Regions from separate parts of the Sphingomonas panacisoli genome, predicted to be linked through region 1. Evidence: predicted binding sites of a transcription regulator. Region 1 holds the regulator's gene; the other holds the start of a gene.
What was found. The regulator LexA, encoded in region 1, represses DNA repair genes until DNA is damaged. The targets are predictions, from matches to a motif close to GTTCCNCNCTTGTTCT.
Positions count from the first base shown of each region.

Region 2: recA (recombinase RecA) is a predicted target of LexA. The motif match lies at 3,218-3,233, and genes of this name have one in related genera.

Region 1 is NZ_CP042306.1:1,330,407-1,337,986, forward strand. Features, by position in the region: gene FPZ24_RS06755 (citrate synthase) at 1-737, opposite strand, end outside; partial or broken gene gltX (glutamate--tRNA ligase) at 758-2,187, opposite strand; gene FPZ24_RS06765 (ComEC/Rec2 family competence protein) at 2,216-4,459, shown strand; gene FPZ24_RS06770 (PaaI family thioesterase) at 4,373-4,795, opposite strand; gene lexA (transcriptional repressor LexA) at 4,796-5,476, opposite strand; gene FPZ24_RS06780 (molybdopterin molybdotransferase MoeA) at 5,532-6,719, opposite strand; gene FPZ24_RS06785 ((R)-mandelonitrile lyase) at 6,817-7,212, shown strand; gene moaC (cyclic pyranopterin monophosphate synthase MoaC) at 7,281-7,580, opposite strand, start outside.
Region 2 is NZ_CP042306.1:1,630,460-1,638,039, forward strand. Features, by position in the region: gene FPZ24_RS08365 (hybrid sensor histidine kinase/response regulator) at 1-1,241, shown strand, start outside; gene FPZ24_RS08370 (response regulator) at 1,254-1,598, shown strand; gene FPZ24_RS08375 (phosphoribosyltransferase) at 1,595-2,110, opposite strand; gene FPZ24_RS08380 (adenosine deaminase) at 2,110-3,126, opposite strand; gene recA (recombinase RecA) at 3,309-4,394, shown strand; gene FPZ24_RS08390 (class I SAM-dependent methyltransferase) at 4,686-5,519, shown strand; gene FPZ24_RS08395 (glutathione S-transferase family protein) at 5,516-6,142, shown strand; gene FPZ24_RS08400 (dicarboxylate/amino acid:cation symporter) at 6,145-7,455, opposite strand; gene FPZ24_RS08405 (M24 family metallopeptidase) at 7,530-7,580, shown strand, end outside.

The DNA of each region.
Region 1 (7,580 bases):
GGGTTGGCGCCCGACGAGCCCGCCAAGCGCACGGTCGAGGTCGACGCGTTCTGCTCGTGATCGGCGTGGAGGATGAAGATGCGGTCGAGCGCCTTTTCGACGACCGGGTTCACTTCGTACGGCTCGGCCGGCACGCCGAACGTCATGCGCAGGAAGTTGCCGGTGTAGCTCAGCGAGTTGTCCGGATAGAGGAACGGCTGACCGGCGGCATATTTGTACGCCATCGCAGCGATCGTCGGCATCTTCGCGATCAGGCGGTGCGACGCGATCATCCGCTGGTGCGGATCGTTGATGTCGGTCGAATCGTGGTAGAACGCGCTCAGCGCGCCGACCACGCCGCACATCACCGCCATCGGGTGCGCGTCACGCCGGAACCCGCGATAGAAGGTCGCGAGCTGTTCGTGCAGCATCGTGTGGCGCGTGATCGTGTGCGTGAAGTCGTGAAGCTCCTTCGCCGACGGCAATTCGCCGTTGAGCAGCAGGTAGCTGACCTCCATGAAGCTCGATTCTTCCGCCAGCTGGCCGATCGGATAGCCGCGATGGAGCAGCACGCCTTCGTCGCCGTCGATGTAGGTCAGCGCGCTTTCGCACGATGCGGTCGAGGTGAAGCCCGGATCGTAGGTGAACATGCCGGTGTCGGCATAGAGCTTGCGGATGTCGATCACGTCGGGACCGACCGTGCCCGACATCACCGCATAATCGTGATTGCCGAGCTTGATGGAGGCGTTGTCGGTCATCGTAACTTCCCTTCGAATCCTTACGCCATCCGGTCGGCGATGCGGCCCAGGCTTTCATCGCGGCCGAGCACGGCGAGCACGTCGAAGATGCCGGGGGAGGTGCGCTTGCCGGTCAGCGCCGCGCGTAGCGGCTGTGCGACCTGGCCCAGCTTGACCCCGGCGTCCTCGGCAACCCGCCGGACCGCTTCTTCTAATGTCTCCGTATCCCAGCTTTCGGCGGCGTCAAGCGCCGTGTGCAGGTGCGAAAGAAGGGCGCGGGCATCGCCCTCCAGCAACGGTGCCGCGTCGGCGTCGATCGCCAGTGGCCGGACGGCAAAAGGAACGCGCTGCCGTCCGCCAGCTCATTCAGATTGGCCGCACGAGCCTTCAGAAAGGGCATGGTGCGGCGCAGCAGATCACGCTGCGAGTCGTCGATCGCGTGCGGCAGTCGCGCGGCGACCAGATCGGCCAGCCGAGCATCGTCGGCCTCCCGAATATAATGACCGTTCAGGTTCTCGAGCTTCTTCAGATCGAACCGGCTTGGTGATTTGCCGACGCCCGACAAATCGAACCATTCGATCGCCTGATTGCGGCTGATGATCTCATCGTCGCCATGCCCCCAGCCGAGCCGGAGCAGATAATTGTCGACCGCTTCGGGCAGCAGTCCCATCTCGTCGCGATAGGCATCGACCCCTAACGCGCCGTGTCGCTTCGAGAGTTTCGCCCCGTCCGATCCGTGGATCAGCGGGATGTGCGCGTAAACCGGCTCCGGCCAGCCCATCGCGCGGTAGATCGGCAATTGGCGGAACGCATTGTTGAGGTGATCGTCGCCGCGAATGACGTGGGTCACGCCCATGTCGTGATCGTCCACCACCACCGCGAGCATATAGGTCGGCGTGCCGTCGGAGCGGAGAAGCACGAGATCGTCGATCTCGGCATTCTGCACCGTGACCTCGCCCTGGACGCGATCGTGGATCGTCGTCGCGCCCTCGGTCGGGGCCTTGAGGCGGATGACGAAGGGCTTGCCCTCTTCGTTCGGGGTCTTGTCTCGCCACGGCGAGCGGATGCGCAGCGGCTTCTTCGCCGCCTCCGCTTCGGCGCGCATCTGGGCGAGTTCGTCCTGGGTCAGGTAGCAGCGATAGGCCGCCCCCTTTTCGACCATCTCGCGCGCCACTGCGGCATGACGATCCGCGCGGGAGAATTGGTAGATCTCGTCGCCGTCCCACTCGAGATCGAGCCAGCGCATCCCGTCGAGGATCGCCTCGATCGCCGGCTGGGTCGACCGCGCGCGATCGGTATCCTCGATCCGCAGCAGGAACTTCCCGCCATGGTGGCGCGCGTAGAGCAGGTTGAACAGCGCGGTGCGGGCGCCGCCGATATGAAGATAGCCGGTCGGCGAAGGCGCGAACCGGGTGACGACTGGCGTGGCGGATGCGCCCGCGGGCGATCCGGGATCAGAACTTGCGCTCAACCGCGCGTGCTCCCAAGCTGAGTGACATATGGCGACGATCGCCGAGGGGGCTCCTAGCACGCGTAACTTGTGGCTTCAAACGCAGGCCGCAAGGGGTCGGCGTGCGCGCGGCGCACTCGAGCTGTGGCTGGAGGCGGAGCGGGATCAGTTGCCGTTGTGGCTACCGGTCGCATTGGGTGGAGGGATCGCGGCGTGGTTCGTGCTGTCCGACCCGGCGCAGTGGATTGCGTCGATGTGCTGTCTCGCGGCGCTGGCGTTGGCGGCGACAGCGGTGGGGCGGCATGGTCGGGCGGGGAGGGCGGTCGCGATCGGCGCGGCGGTTGCCGCGCTGGGGATCGGGCTGGCGTGGTGGCGCGCGAATTCGGTCGCGGCGCCGGTGCTGACGTGGCCGGCGATCGTGACAATGACCGCGCGGGTCGAGAGTGTCGAGCCATTGCCGGCGCGGGAATTGGTGCGGCTGCGATTGGCGCCCCTGTCGGTGGAGGATGGCGCAAAGAGTGGCGAGGGGCGTCCGCCGGTAGCGTTGCCGCCGAGGATCCGGGTCAACCTTGCCCAAACCGATGCGCCGACGGGGCTCGGGCCTGACGTTATCATCAAGCTGCAAGCCCGTCTCATGCCGCCCAACGAGGCTACGGTACCCGGCGCGTATGATTTCCGCCGCGTCGCCTGGTTCGATCGGCTCGGCGCGACGGGGAAAGGAATCGCACCGGTGACGGTGGTGACGCCCGGGACCCAGTCGAACGGACTACGCGCGCGCCTCGCCGCGCACATCGAAGCGCAGGTCGCCGGCAGCGCGGGTGGGATCGCGGCCGCGCTGGCGGCGGGCGACGAGGGCGCGATCGGCGAGGCGGACTCCGATGCGATGCGTCGTTCGGGGCTCGCGCATCTGCTGTCGGTCAGCGGATTGCACATCACCGCCGTCGTCGCGGCGACGATCTGGGCGGTCACGCGGCTGCTCGCCTTGTGGCCGTGGCTCGCGCTTCGCACGCGTATCCCGGTGATCGCGGCAGGCGTCGGCGCGCTCGCCGCGATCGGCTATACGCTGCTGACCGGTGGACAGGTGCCGACCGCGCGGTCGTGCATTGCGGCCCTCCTGGTAATGGCGGCGCTGGCGATGGGACGCGAGGCGATCACGCTCCGGCTGGTCGCGGCGGGCGCGTTCGTCGTGCTGCTCCTGTGGCCCGAGGCGCTGATGGGCCCGAGCTTCCAGCTGAGCTTTGCCGCCGTCGCCACGATCGTCGCGCTGCACGAGCATCCACGGGTGAAAGCCTGGTTCATGAAGCGCGACGAGGCGTGGTGGCGCAAGGTCGGGCGCGAGGTCGGGTCGCTGTTGCTGACCGGCGTGATGGTCGAGGCCGCGCTGGCGCCGATCGCGCTCTACCATTTCCACAAGAGCGGGCTGTACGGCGCGTTCGCCAATATCGTCGCGATCCCGCTGACCACGTTCGTGATCATGCCGGCCGAGGCCTTAGCGCTGGCGTTCGACGCGGTCGGGCTGGGCGCGCCGTTCTGGTGGGTGACGGGCAAAGCGCTCGCGCTGCTGCTGTGGATCGCGCGCATCGCGGCGGGCGCGCCGGGGTCGCTCGCGATGCTGCCGGCGATGCCGGGCGGCGCGTATGGATTGATGGTCGCGGGCGGTTTGGTCGTCGCGTTGCTGCGAATGCGCGCGCGGTTTATCGGACTGGCACCGTTCGCGGTGGGGGCGGTCTGGGCGCTGATGACGCCCGCGCCGGACCTGCTCGTCTCGGGCGACGGCCAGCATCTAGCGGTGCGCACGCCGGACGGGCGCATCGCGATGCTGCGCGACAAGGCCGGCGACTATGCCCGCGACACGATGGCGGAAAATGCCGGCGTCGACGGCGAGGCGCTGCTGCTGTCCGAACAGCCGTTCGCGTCGTGCAGCCGCGATGCGTGTCTGGCGACGATCGTGTCGGGCGGCCGCTCCTTCCGCATCCTCGCGACGCGCAGCCTCTACCAACTCCCGATCGAGCAACTCGCCGACGCCTGCCGATCGGCCGATATCGTCGTCAGCGATCGCCGCTTGCCGCGCACCTGCACGCCGACTTGGCTCAAGCTCGACGCGCCGACATTGCGCAAGACCGGCGGCGTCGCGATCGCGCTGTCGAGTGGGCGGGTCGTCACCGTCCGCTCGACTGACGACCGCCATCCGTGGATGACGGCGCGGTCAGGAGGTTCGCGCGAGCCCGGCGGTGGGAACGACGCGCGCGGACGCGGTAGCGGTCGCAACGATGCGGCCACTGTCGTCCCGTAACTCACCTTCGAGAAACGCGATCGTCTTACCGAGCTGGACGATGCGGCCGTCGCCGATCAGCCGTCCGGGCTTGGCCGGCGCCAGGAACCGCACCGACAGGTCGATCGTCGCGCAATAAGCAGCGCCATCGGTCTTCACCAAGACTGCCGGCCCCAGCGTGTCGTCGAGCATCGCCGCGACGAAACCGCCCTGGATGTTGCCACCGGGATTGCAGAAAGCGGGCCTAGCCTCGAACGCGATCCGCACGGCACCGGTCGCCGGATCGGCCGCCAGCAGCTCCCAGCCTAGCGTCTCCGCACAAGGCGGTTTCGGAAAACGATCGAAGACGCTCGACACTTAGTCGTAGCGCCGCAGCAACCCCGCCAGGCGTCCCTGCACGCGGACTTGCGCCGGAGCGTAACGCTGCGGATCGTATGCCCGGTTGGCCGGGTCGAGCCGGACCATCGCGCCCTCGCGGCGGAAATATTTGAGCGTCGCTTCGCTATCCTCGATCAGCGCTACGACGATCTCGCCGTCGCGCGCGGTCTCGGTGCGGCGGATCAACGCATAGTCGCCGTCGAGAATACCGGCCTCGACCATCGAATCGCCCGACACTTCGAGCGCGTAATGTTCGCCATTGCCGAGCAAGGCCGCGGGGACCGCAAGCATCGACGATCCTTCGAATGCTTCGATCGGGACACCGGCGGCGATGCGGCCGTGCAGCGGGATTTCGATCACGTCGTTGGCCGGTTCGGGCATCGGACGGTAATTGTTACCCTTCGGCAGCGTCGCCGTGGTCGCAGCGGGCCGCTTGGCCTCGGCACGCTCGGGCATCTTGAGCACTTCGAGCGCGCGCGCGCGGTTGGGCAGGCGACGCAGGAACTGTCGCTCCTCCAATGCGGAGATCAGGCGATGCACGCCCGATTTCGACTTGAGGTCGAGCGCTTCCTTCATTTCCTCGAACGACGGCGACACCCCGGTATCGGCAAGCCGGTCGTTGATGAAGCAGATGAGTTCGTGCTGCTTCTTCGTGAGCATGATGTTCCTCCGTCCAGAACAGACGCGGAACCAATATGGAACATTCCGAACCAAGTCAAGCGAGCGTAACGATCTCCACGTCGTCGCCGATTTGCGCGGGCGGCGCATGCGGCGAACGGACGATCAGGCAGTCGGCGCGGGCGAGGGTGGCAAGCATCGAACTGTCCTGGATCGGCGCCATGGCGACGCGTCCGTCGCATGTCGTGGCACGGAGATAATCCTGACGGTGATCGTTGGCCGGCAGGGGCTCGGCGAGCGTCGCGGTGATCGTTTTGGGTAGCGGATCGGCCGTACCCGCCATCGCCGCGATCAACGGGCGGAGGAACAGGGTCGCGGTGACGAACGCCGATACCGGATTGCCCGGCAAGCCGAGCACGACCGCGTCGCCGAGCGCTCCCGCGAGCATCGGCTTGCCCGGCCGGATCGCGATCCGCCAGAAATCGATGACGCCGCCGACGGCTTCGAGGGCGGGCCGGACGAGGTCGTGATCCCCGACCGATGCGCCGCCGGTGGTCACGATGATGTCGGCCTTCGCGCGGGAGAAGGCAGTCTTGAGCGCGTCGAGCTCGTCAGGGACGATGCCGAGCAGCGTCACATCGACGGGCAGATCGGCGAGCATCGCCGCGAGCATCGTGCTGTTGCCTTCGGGCAGGGCAAGCGGATCGTCCGACATCGCGCCCGGCGCGATCAACTCGTCGCCGGTCGCCAGGATCGCCACGCGCAACCGCCGGTTGACGACGAGCTCGCCATGGCCACCTGTCGCCGCCAGCGCGATCCGCGCCGGGGTCAGCCGTTCGCCGGCGGCGATCAGCGTATCGCCCGCGGTGAAATCTAGACCCTGGCGCCGGACGCTCATGCCGAGCCGTGGTGGGCCTTGGCCGGCGAGTATCAATGTGTCGCCGTTGCGCGAAGCCTCCTCCTGCACAAGCACGCTGTCCGTTCCCGCAGGCATCGTCGCGCCGGTGAACACGCGCGCCGCTTCGCCTGGACCGACCGGCCCGAAAAACGGCCGCCCCGCCGCGCTCTCGCCGGCCACGCGCCAGGGCCCGGGCAGGTCGGCGAAGCGGATCGCGTAACCGTCCATCGACGACAAGTCGGCTGCGGGTTGGGAGCGGCGTGCAACGACGGGCTCGGCCAGCCATCGTCCGGCCGCTTGCGGGAGCGGCACCGTCTCCGCCGCAACGCGCGGCGCCATTGCGAACAGCCGTACCTGCGCGTCGGCGACGGGGAGGAGCGAACTCATGTTGGGACCATGGCACGAACCCGCCGCATTGTTACAGTCCCCTTGCGGATCGTACTGGTGTCCAAGGCGTTGGACTGCAACCGATCGGGAGGACATCGTGGATATCAAGCGCAGCGGATCGCAGCCATCGGCCCCGGGGCCGGCCGACTATTTCACCGGCACGGTCCGGCTCGATGCGCCGTTCAAGACCGAAGCTCCTGCGCGGGTTGGCGGTGCGACGGTGACATTCGAACCAGGAGCACGGACGGCGTGGCATACGCATCCATTGGGCCAAACGCTGATCGTGACGGCCGGGCTGGGTTGGGCGCAGCGCGAAGGGGGAGCGCGCGAGGAAATCCGGCCGGGCGACATCATCTGGTTCGCGCCCGGCGAAAAGCATTGGCACGGCGCAACCGCCTCCACGGCGATGACGCATATCGCGATCGCCGAGGCGCTCGACGGCAAGGTCGTGGATTGGCTGGAAAAGGTGACCGACGAACAATATGGCGGGTAGTCGCGTCACGCGTCGCGGGCGAGGCTTGCGATACTTTCGCACATCGCGTGTAACGACGGAATGTCCGGCTAGGGCGCGGTCCAGTACCCCGATTTGCCGCCGCTTTTCTCCAGCAGCCGCACGTCGCCGATCGTCATGCCTTTGTCGATCGCCTTGGCCATGTCGTAGATCGTCAGCAGCGCAACCGACACGGCGGTCATCGCCTCCATCTCGACGCCGGTCTTGCCCGTCGTGGTGACGGTTGCGGTGGCGGTGACGCCGATGTCGTCCGTGATGAGGTCCACGGCGACGCTGGTGATCGGCAGGGGATGACAGAGCGGTATCAGGTCGCCTGTGCGCTTCGCCGCCATGATCCCGGCGACGCGCGC
Region 2 (7,580 bases), 300 kb from region 1:
GTGCGCGCGGGTTGGGCGATGCCGCGGTGCTGCTCAGCCTCAAAGACAATGGCGAGGAAACGCGGCTAAAGCGCGAGGTGGCGCAGGCGACCAAGATGCAGGCGGTTGGTCAGCTCGCGGGTGGCGTCGCGCACGATTTCAACAATATCCTGACCGCGATCATCGGCCATTGCGACCTGATGCTGATGCGCCATTCGCCAGGCGACAGCGATTATGACGACATTCAGCAGGTCAAGGCGAACTCGAACCGCGCCGCCAGCCTGACGCGACAATTGCTGGCCTTCTCGCGCCAGCAGACGTTGCGGCCGCAGGTTCTGCAGCTGCCCGATGTGATCTCCGAGGTGTCGCAGCTGCTGAAGCGCTTGATGGGCGAAACGGTAAAGCTCGAAGTCCATCACGGCCGCAACCTGGGCCCGGTCCGCGCCGATCCGGGACAGCTCGAACAGGTCGTTGTCAACCTCGCGGTCAACGCGCGCGACGCGATGCTGTCGAACGAAGGCAGCGGCGGAACGCTGACCATCACATGCCGCGCGGTGACCGCCGCCGAGGTCCGCAAGCTGGGCAACGATATCCTGCCCGTCGCCGATTATTCGCTGCTCGAAATCGCCGACACCGGCACCGGCATCCCGCCCGACATCGTCGGCAAGATCTTCGAGCCGTTCTTCACCACCAAGGAAGTGGGGAAGGGGACCGGTCTCGGCCTCTCGACTGTCTACGGCATCGTCAAGCAATCGGGCGGCTATATCTTCGCCGACAGCCGGCCGGGTCGGGGGGCGACCTTCTCGATCTATCTGCCGGTCCACACCGCCGGCACGCCGACCGCGACCAAGCGCGTCGAACCGCGCGACAAGCCCGCCGACCTATGGGGGACCGGCACGATCCTGCTGGTCGAGGACGAGGACATGGTCCGCGTCGTCGCCGAACGCGCGCTGACGCGGCAGGGCTATACGGTCCTGACCGCCGAACATGGTGAGGCGGCGCTGGAATTGCTCGCGACCAGCGACCGGCCCGATCTGCTCATCTCCGACGTCGTGATGCCGACGATGGATGGCCCGACGATGGTCCGCCACGCGCGTGAACGCTATCCCGACCTGCCGATCCTGTTCATGTCGGGCTATGCCGAGGAGCAATTGCGCAAGTCCATCGATCTCGACAATGTTTCCTTCCTGCCCAAGCCCTTTTCGGTACAGCAACTCGCCGAAGCCGCCCGCGACGTGCTTGCCGCGGCGGCAAACGACTGACAAAGCGCGCCGATGCCGATCCACCGCATACTGATCGTCGAGGACGAACCGCTGATCGCAATGATGCTCGAGGACTTCCTCGACGCGCTCGGCAAGCATTGCGTCGGCACGTGCGATACCGTGCAGTCGGCGCTGGCGACGATCGCCGACGAAAAGCCGGATGCGGCGATCCTCGACATCAACCTCTCGGGCGGCGAGAAAAGCTGGCCCGTCGCCGACGCGCTGGCGGCGGAAGGCATTCCGTTCGTGCTGTCGAGCGGCGGGGACGAGGTGACCGACGGGCACCAGGAACGCCCGCGACTGACCAAGCCCTATACGATGGACGGCGTGGAGAAGGCGCTCGCCGCGCTGGGCTAGGCGATCCGCTCCGGCACCGCCGCCGCATCGGCATCGAGCGACGTCTGCGGCGCGACCGCTTCCCAGGGAAAGACGAACCAGTCCTTGCGCTCGTTGCGGTCGATGACCTCGGCGCGATACTCGACCTGTTCCGCGGATCGTTTGTTGTCGAGCAGAGTCGCGAACCGCACATGGTCGCGCGCCGCACCCGCGGTCGCCAGCGCAGCGCGCAGCTTGCCGATCGTCGCGCCGGTATCGTTAATGTCGTCGACGAACAGCAGCCGCTCGCCGTCGCGCGTCCGCGCCGCCAGCCGGATCAGTGGCGCGTCGGAGAAATCCTCGACATTCGACGAATGATCGACCGACAGCATCGGCAACCCCGTCGCGTGGCTGAGATACACCGCCGGCGCGAGCCCGCCGCGGCCGATCCCGATGATAAAGCTCGGCGTCCAGTCGCTATTCGCGAGCTCGGCGGCGAGGACATGGACTTGCTCGACGAACGCGTCGTGCGCGATCAGCGTGAAGATCGGCATCAGGCGTTCTCCTCCACATAGGCGTCGAGCCGCACCAAGTGCGCCGCGACCTCGTCGTCGCTCAGGAACGATCCCAGGAACGAATTGCGCGCCAGCGTCGCGAGTTCCGGCTTGCCGAGCCCGCGCGCGATCGCCGCCGCGCGGTAATTCTCGCCGATATACCCGCCGAAATAGGCGGGATCGTCAGAATTGATCGTCGCGCGCAGCCCTTCGCGCAGCATCCGGTCGATCGGATGCTCGTCGATCGACGCGACGTTGCAGAGCTTCACGTTCGATAGGGGGCAGACGGTCAGCGTCATTCCCGTGCGCGCCAGCCGCGCGGTCAGGACGGGGTCCTCCAGGCTGCGATTGCCATGGTCGAGCCGGTCGATGCCGAGGATATCGAGCGCTTGGAGCACGTACGCCGGCGGCCCTTCCTCGCCGGCATGCGCGACGAGCTTGAGGCCCTTGGCCCGCGCCGCCGCGAACACGCGGGCGAACTTCTCCGGTGGATGCCCGACCTCCGACGAATCCAGGCCCACGCCCGTGATCCGATCGAGCCACGGCTCCGCCATCGCGAGCGTCTCGAACGCCGCCTCTTCGCTCAAATGACGCAGAAAGCACAGGATCAGCTTCGATGTCAGCCCATGCTTCGCCTCGGCCTCGGCCATGCCGGCCAGCAACCCGCGCATCACCGTGTCGAACGCGATCCCGCGATCGGTATGCGTTTGCGGATCGAAAAAGATCTCGGCATGCACCACGCCGTCGGCTGCCGCGCGATCGAAATAGGCAATCGCCATGTCGCGGAAATCGGCTTCGGTGATCAGCACCGACGCGCCGGCGTAATAGATGTCGAGGAAATCCTGCAGGTTCGAAAAGGAATAGGCGGCACGGACCTCGTCGACCGTCTTGAACGGGATCGCCACATCGTTGCGGGCGGCCAGCGCGAACATCAGTTCGGGCTCCAGGCTGCCCTCGATATGGAGGTGGAGCTCCGCTTTGGGCAGGCCGGTAATGAAGGTCGCGAAGTCGGTCATCGGGCGACAATCGCCCGGCGCGGGAGCAGGGGCAAGAGCACTTCTCGTATCTGGTGATCGGCCAACGAGAACAAAAGAGGAAAATATTTTCGTTCCACTATTGTTCTACCGGAACAAACGCGATACACGCCCTCCAACAGCATTGACGCGGACGTGGTTCGCACTAGGCGGTGGAGGCTCCAATGGCGGCATCTTTGAAGGTCATCGACAATCCCATGGCATTGAGCAACGACAAGAGTTCGGGTGAACGCGCCAAGGCGCTCGAAGCCGCGCTGGCGCAGATCGATCGCGCGTTTGGCAAGGGGTCGGCGATGAAGCTGGGCTCCAAGGAAACGATGCAGGTCGAGGCGATCTCGACCGGCAGCCTAGGGCTCGACATCGCACTCGGCGTCGGTGGTCTGCCGCGCGGCCGCGTGATCGAGGTCTATGGTCCGGAAAGTTCGGGCAAGACGACGCTGGCACTCCACGTCATCGCCGAAGCGCAGAAGAACGGTGGCACCGCGGCGTTCGTCGATGCCGAACACGCGCTCGACCCGGTCTACGCCAAGAAGCTCGGGGTCGATATCGACGAACTGATCGTGTCACAGCCCGATACTGGCGAGCAGGCGCTTGAGATCGTCGATACGCTGGTCCGGTCGAATGCGATCGACGTGCTGGTGGTCGATTCGGTCGCCGCGCTGGTGCCGCGTGCGGAAATCGAAGGCGAGATGGGCGACAGCCATGTCGGCTTGCAGGCCCGCCTGATGTCGCAGTCGCTGCGCAAGCTGACCGGCTCGATCAGTCGCTCGCGTTGCATGGTGATCTTCATTAACCAGCTGCGCATGAAGATCGGCGTGATGTACGGCAATCCGGAAACCACGACCGGCGGCAATGCGCTCAAATTTTACGCCTCGGTCCGTCTCGACATCCGCCGCACCGGCGCGATCAAGGATCGCGACGACGTGGTCGGCAATTCGACCCGCGTGAAGGTCGTCAAGAACAAGGTCGCCCCGCCGTTCAAGCAGGTCGAATTCGACATCATGTACGGCGAAGGCATCTCGAAGATCGGCGAAGTGCTCGACCTCGGAGTGAAGGCCGGCCTGGTCGAGAAATCGGGCGCCTGGTTCAGCTACGACAGCGTCCGCATCGGTCAGGGCCGCGAGAACGCCAAGGTTTTCCTAAAGGAAAATCCCGAGATGGCCGACCGCCTGGAAAAGGCGATCCGCACGCGTACCGATGCCGTCGCCGAAGAGATGATGGCCGGCCCGTCGGAAGAAGACGACATTTAATTCGCGGGTCGATCAGGCGCTTATCGAAAAAACGCGCTGTCACAATGCTGCAATGCAACCAAAGCGCTTGATCGACGTTAACGCTTAACCCCCCCCCCGCGGCGACCCCCGTCCGCCGCAATTCCCGGAAAGGCCCGCCCGCGTCGGCGGGCCTTTCATATTTGGGGTGATGGCTTCTAAGCTGGTCTGCGCTGTGCCATCGTCGAGTAGCGTATCTCTGCGTGCGCGTTGACCAATCGCCGCCCAGACTGGCGCGACGAGCGATTGGCAGGTTGGGTAGGGGGAGACGGGATGTTCTCGACCGATGAATGGACCGGCCGTACCGGCGACGTCTGGGCCGACGAATGGCGCCGCACCGATCGCAGTTTCGACGGTCTGTCGGATCACCTGAACGCCGCCATTCTCGCAGTGGCGCCCGCGAGCGGGCGCGCCGTCGATCTGGGCTGCGGAGCCGGCGCGACATCGATGGCGCTGGCCATCGCCAGGCCCGACCTAGCCGTAACAGGGTTGGACATTTCTCCCGGCCTAGTCGCGGTGGCGCAGCAACGCGGACAAGGCATAGCGAACCTTCAATTCAAAATGGCCGATACGGGAATGCTTCGATCGGACGTTGCCCCCGATCTCCTCGTGTCGCGCCACGGCGTGATGTTCTACCCTAATCCGGTAGCAGCTTTCACGACGATCAGAGCGGCATCGCGGCCTGGCGCAACGCTGGTCTTTTCCTGTTTCCGTGACCGCGGCGCGAACGTTTGGGCGTTGCTGAGCGACGCGTTGGTCGGTGCTCCCGCGCCGCAGCCCTCGGGCTACGTGCCGGGGCCGTTCGCGTTCGCCGACCGCACCTTCGTCACCGACCTGCTGACCGATAGCGGCTGGACGAACGTCGCCGCCGATCCGATCGACTACACCTACGTCGCGGGACAGGGCGAGGACCCCGTGGCCGACGCCGCCGACTTCTGCCGGCGGATCGGTCCTGTCGCGCGGTCGATCGCCGAGCAACCGGCGGACCGCCGGCCCGAGCTGTTCGAACGCCTCAAGGAATTGCTCGCCCGTAACCTGACCGGCGATGCCGTGACCTTTCCTGCCGCGGCGTGGATCTGGACCGCCACCAACGGAGACCCGCAATGACGCTGATCGTCCACCATCTCAACAATTCGCGCTCGCAACGCGTCCTGTGGATGCTTGAGGAACTCGGCCTGCCGTACGAGATCAGGCATTATCAGCGCGATCCCAAGACGATGCTGGCGCCGTTCACGCTGCGCAAGGTGCATCCGCTCGGCAAGTCGCCGGTGCTCGAGGATGACGGCCGGATGATCGTCGAGACCGGCGCGATCTGCGAGTATCTGGTCGAAAAGGCCGACGGCAAGCTCGGCGCGCCTGCGCATCGCGACGACGTCCTGCGTTACCGCCAGTTCCTGCACTATGCCGAAGGATCGATGATGCCGCCGCTGCTCGTGCTGCTCGTCGTCAATCGCATCCCGATGTTCGGCAAGAGCGCCGCCAAGCGCATCCAGCCGATGATCGACCTCCATCTCGAATATGTCGAAAGCGAACTCGCCAGCCGCCCTTGGTTCGCCGGCGACGAGCTGACCGCCGCCGACATCATGATGAGCTTCCCGCTCGAAGCCGCGATGAGTCGCGCCGGGCTCGACGGCTCGCGTCCGGCGACGATCGCCTGGGTCGAGAAGGTCCACGCGCGCCCGGCCTATCAGGCGGCGCTGGCGAAGGGCGGACCCTACGCCTACGCCTGAGGTTAGTCCTTGCCGTCCAACCCGTGACCGGGTGCGGGAAGCGGTGTGAAATCGGGCGCCTGTTCCGGCCCCAACACGCCTTCCCACTTCGCCACGACGCTGGCGGCGATCGCATTGCCCAGGACGTTGGTAGCCGACCGCCCCATGTCGAGGAAATTGTCGACCGCCAGCACCAGCAATAGCCCTGCGCCCGGCAGATGGAACATGTCGAGGTTCGCTGCGATCACCACGAGGCTGGCGCGCGGTACGCCCGCAATGCCCTTCGACGTCACCATCAGCATCAGCAACATGCCGACCTGCGCGCCGATCGACATGGGGATGTTATAGGCCTGGGCGATGAACAGCGACGCGAACGTCATGTACATCATCGATCCGTCGAGATTGAACGAATAGCCGAGCGGCAGCACGAAGCTGGCAATCCGTGGCGGCACGCCGAACCGTTCGAGCGCTTCCAGCGTCCGCGGTAGCGCTGCTTCGGAGGACGCGGTGGAGAAGGCGAGGAGCGCGGGGTCGCGGACAAACCGCAGCAATCGCACAACGCGTCGGCCGATGACCAGGAAAGCCAAACCAATGAGCAACAGCCACAATGTGCCGAGCCCGACATAGACGCTACCCATGAAGTAAGCGAGCTTGCCGATCACGCGGGGACCGTGTTCGACCAGGGCCGCGGCCATCGCGGCGAACACTGCGAACGGCGCGAACCGCATCACATAGTCGGTGATCTGCAACATGACCGCCACGACGCCTTCCATCGCGCGGACGATCGGCTTGGCCTTGTCGCCGACCGCGGTGATCGCAACGCCGAAGAAGCAGGAGAAGATGACGATCGGCAGGATCTCGTTGGTAGCCATGACGTCGATGATCGAAGCCGGGAAGATATGTTTGACGAACTTCGTCGGATCGAACCCGGCTTTGTCGAGCCCGATAGTATCAGCCGCAGCGGCGGCCGGTGGCATGGGCAGATTTAGCCCGACTCCAGGCTGGAGCAGGTGGACCAAGGCGAGTCCCAGCGTGAGCGACATCAGGCTGGCGCCGATGAACCATAAGAGCGATTTCAAGCCCACACGGCCCAGTGCACCGGTATCGCCCATGTGAGCGATGCCCACGACTAGCGTCGAGAACACCAACGGCGCGATGATCATCTTGATGAGCTGAAGAAAGATTGTCGTGATGATCGAGATGTAACTGGCAATATGCTTGAGCAGGTCGGCCGACGCCGGAGTGCCGGCATCGAATCGCGCGTTGATCGCCCAGCCGACCACGATGCCGAGCACCAGCCCGATCAGAATGTAGGTCGTCAGCCGCTTCGCCAAAATCGCTCTCCCCGAATTCGGCCGATAGGGAAGGGGATTGTCGCCGCCGGGTCAAGCGCCGTATCGTCGCCACCATGCCCGATCCCCGCTTTTCGCCCGCTCGCCGCGCCGTCCTCGCCGCGGCC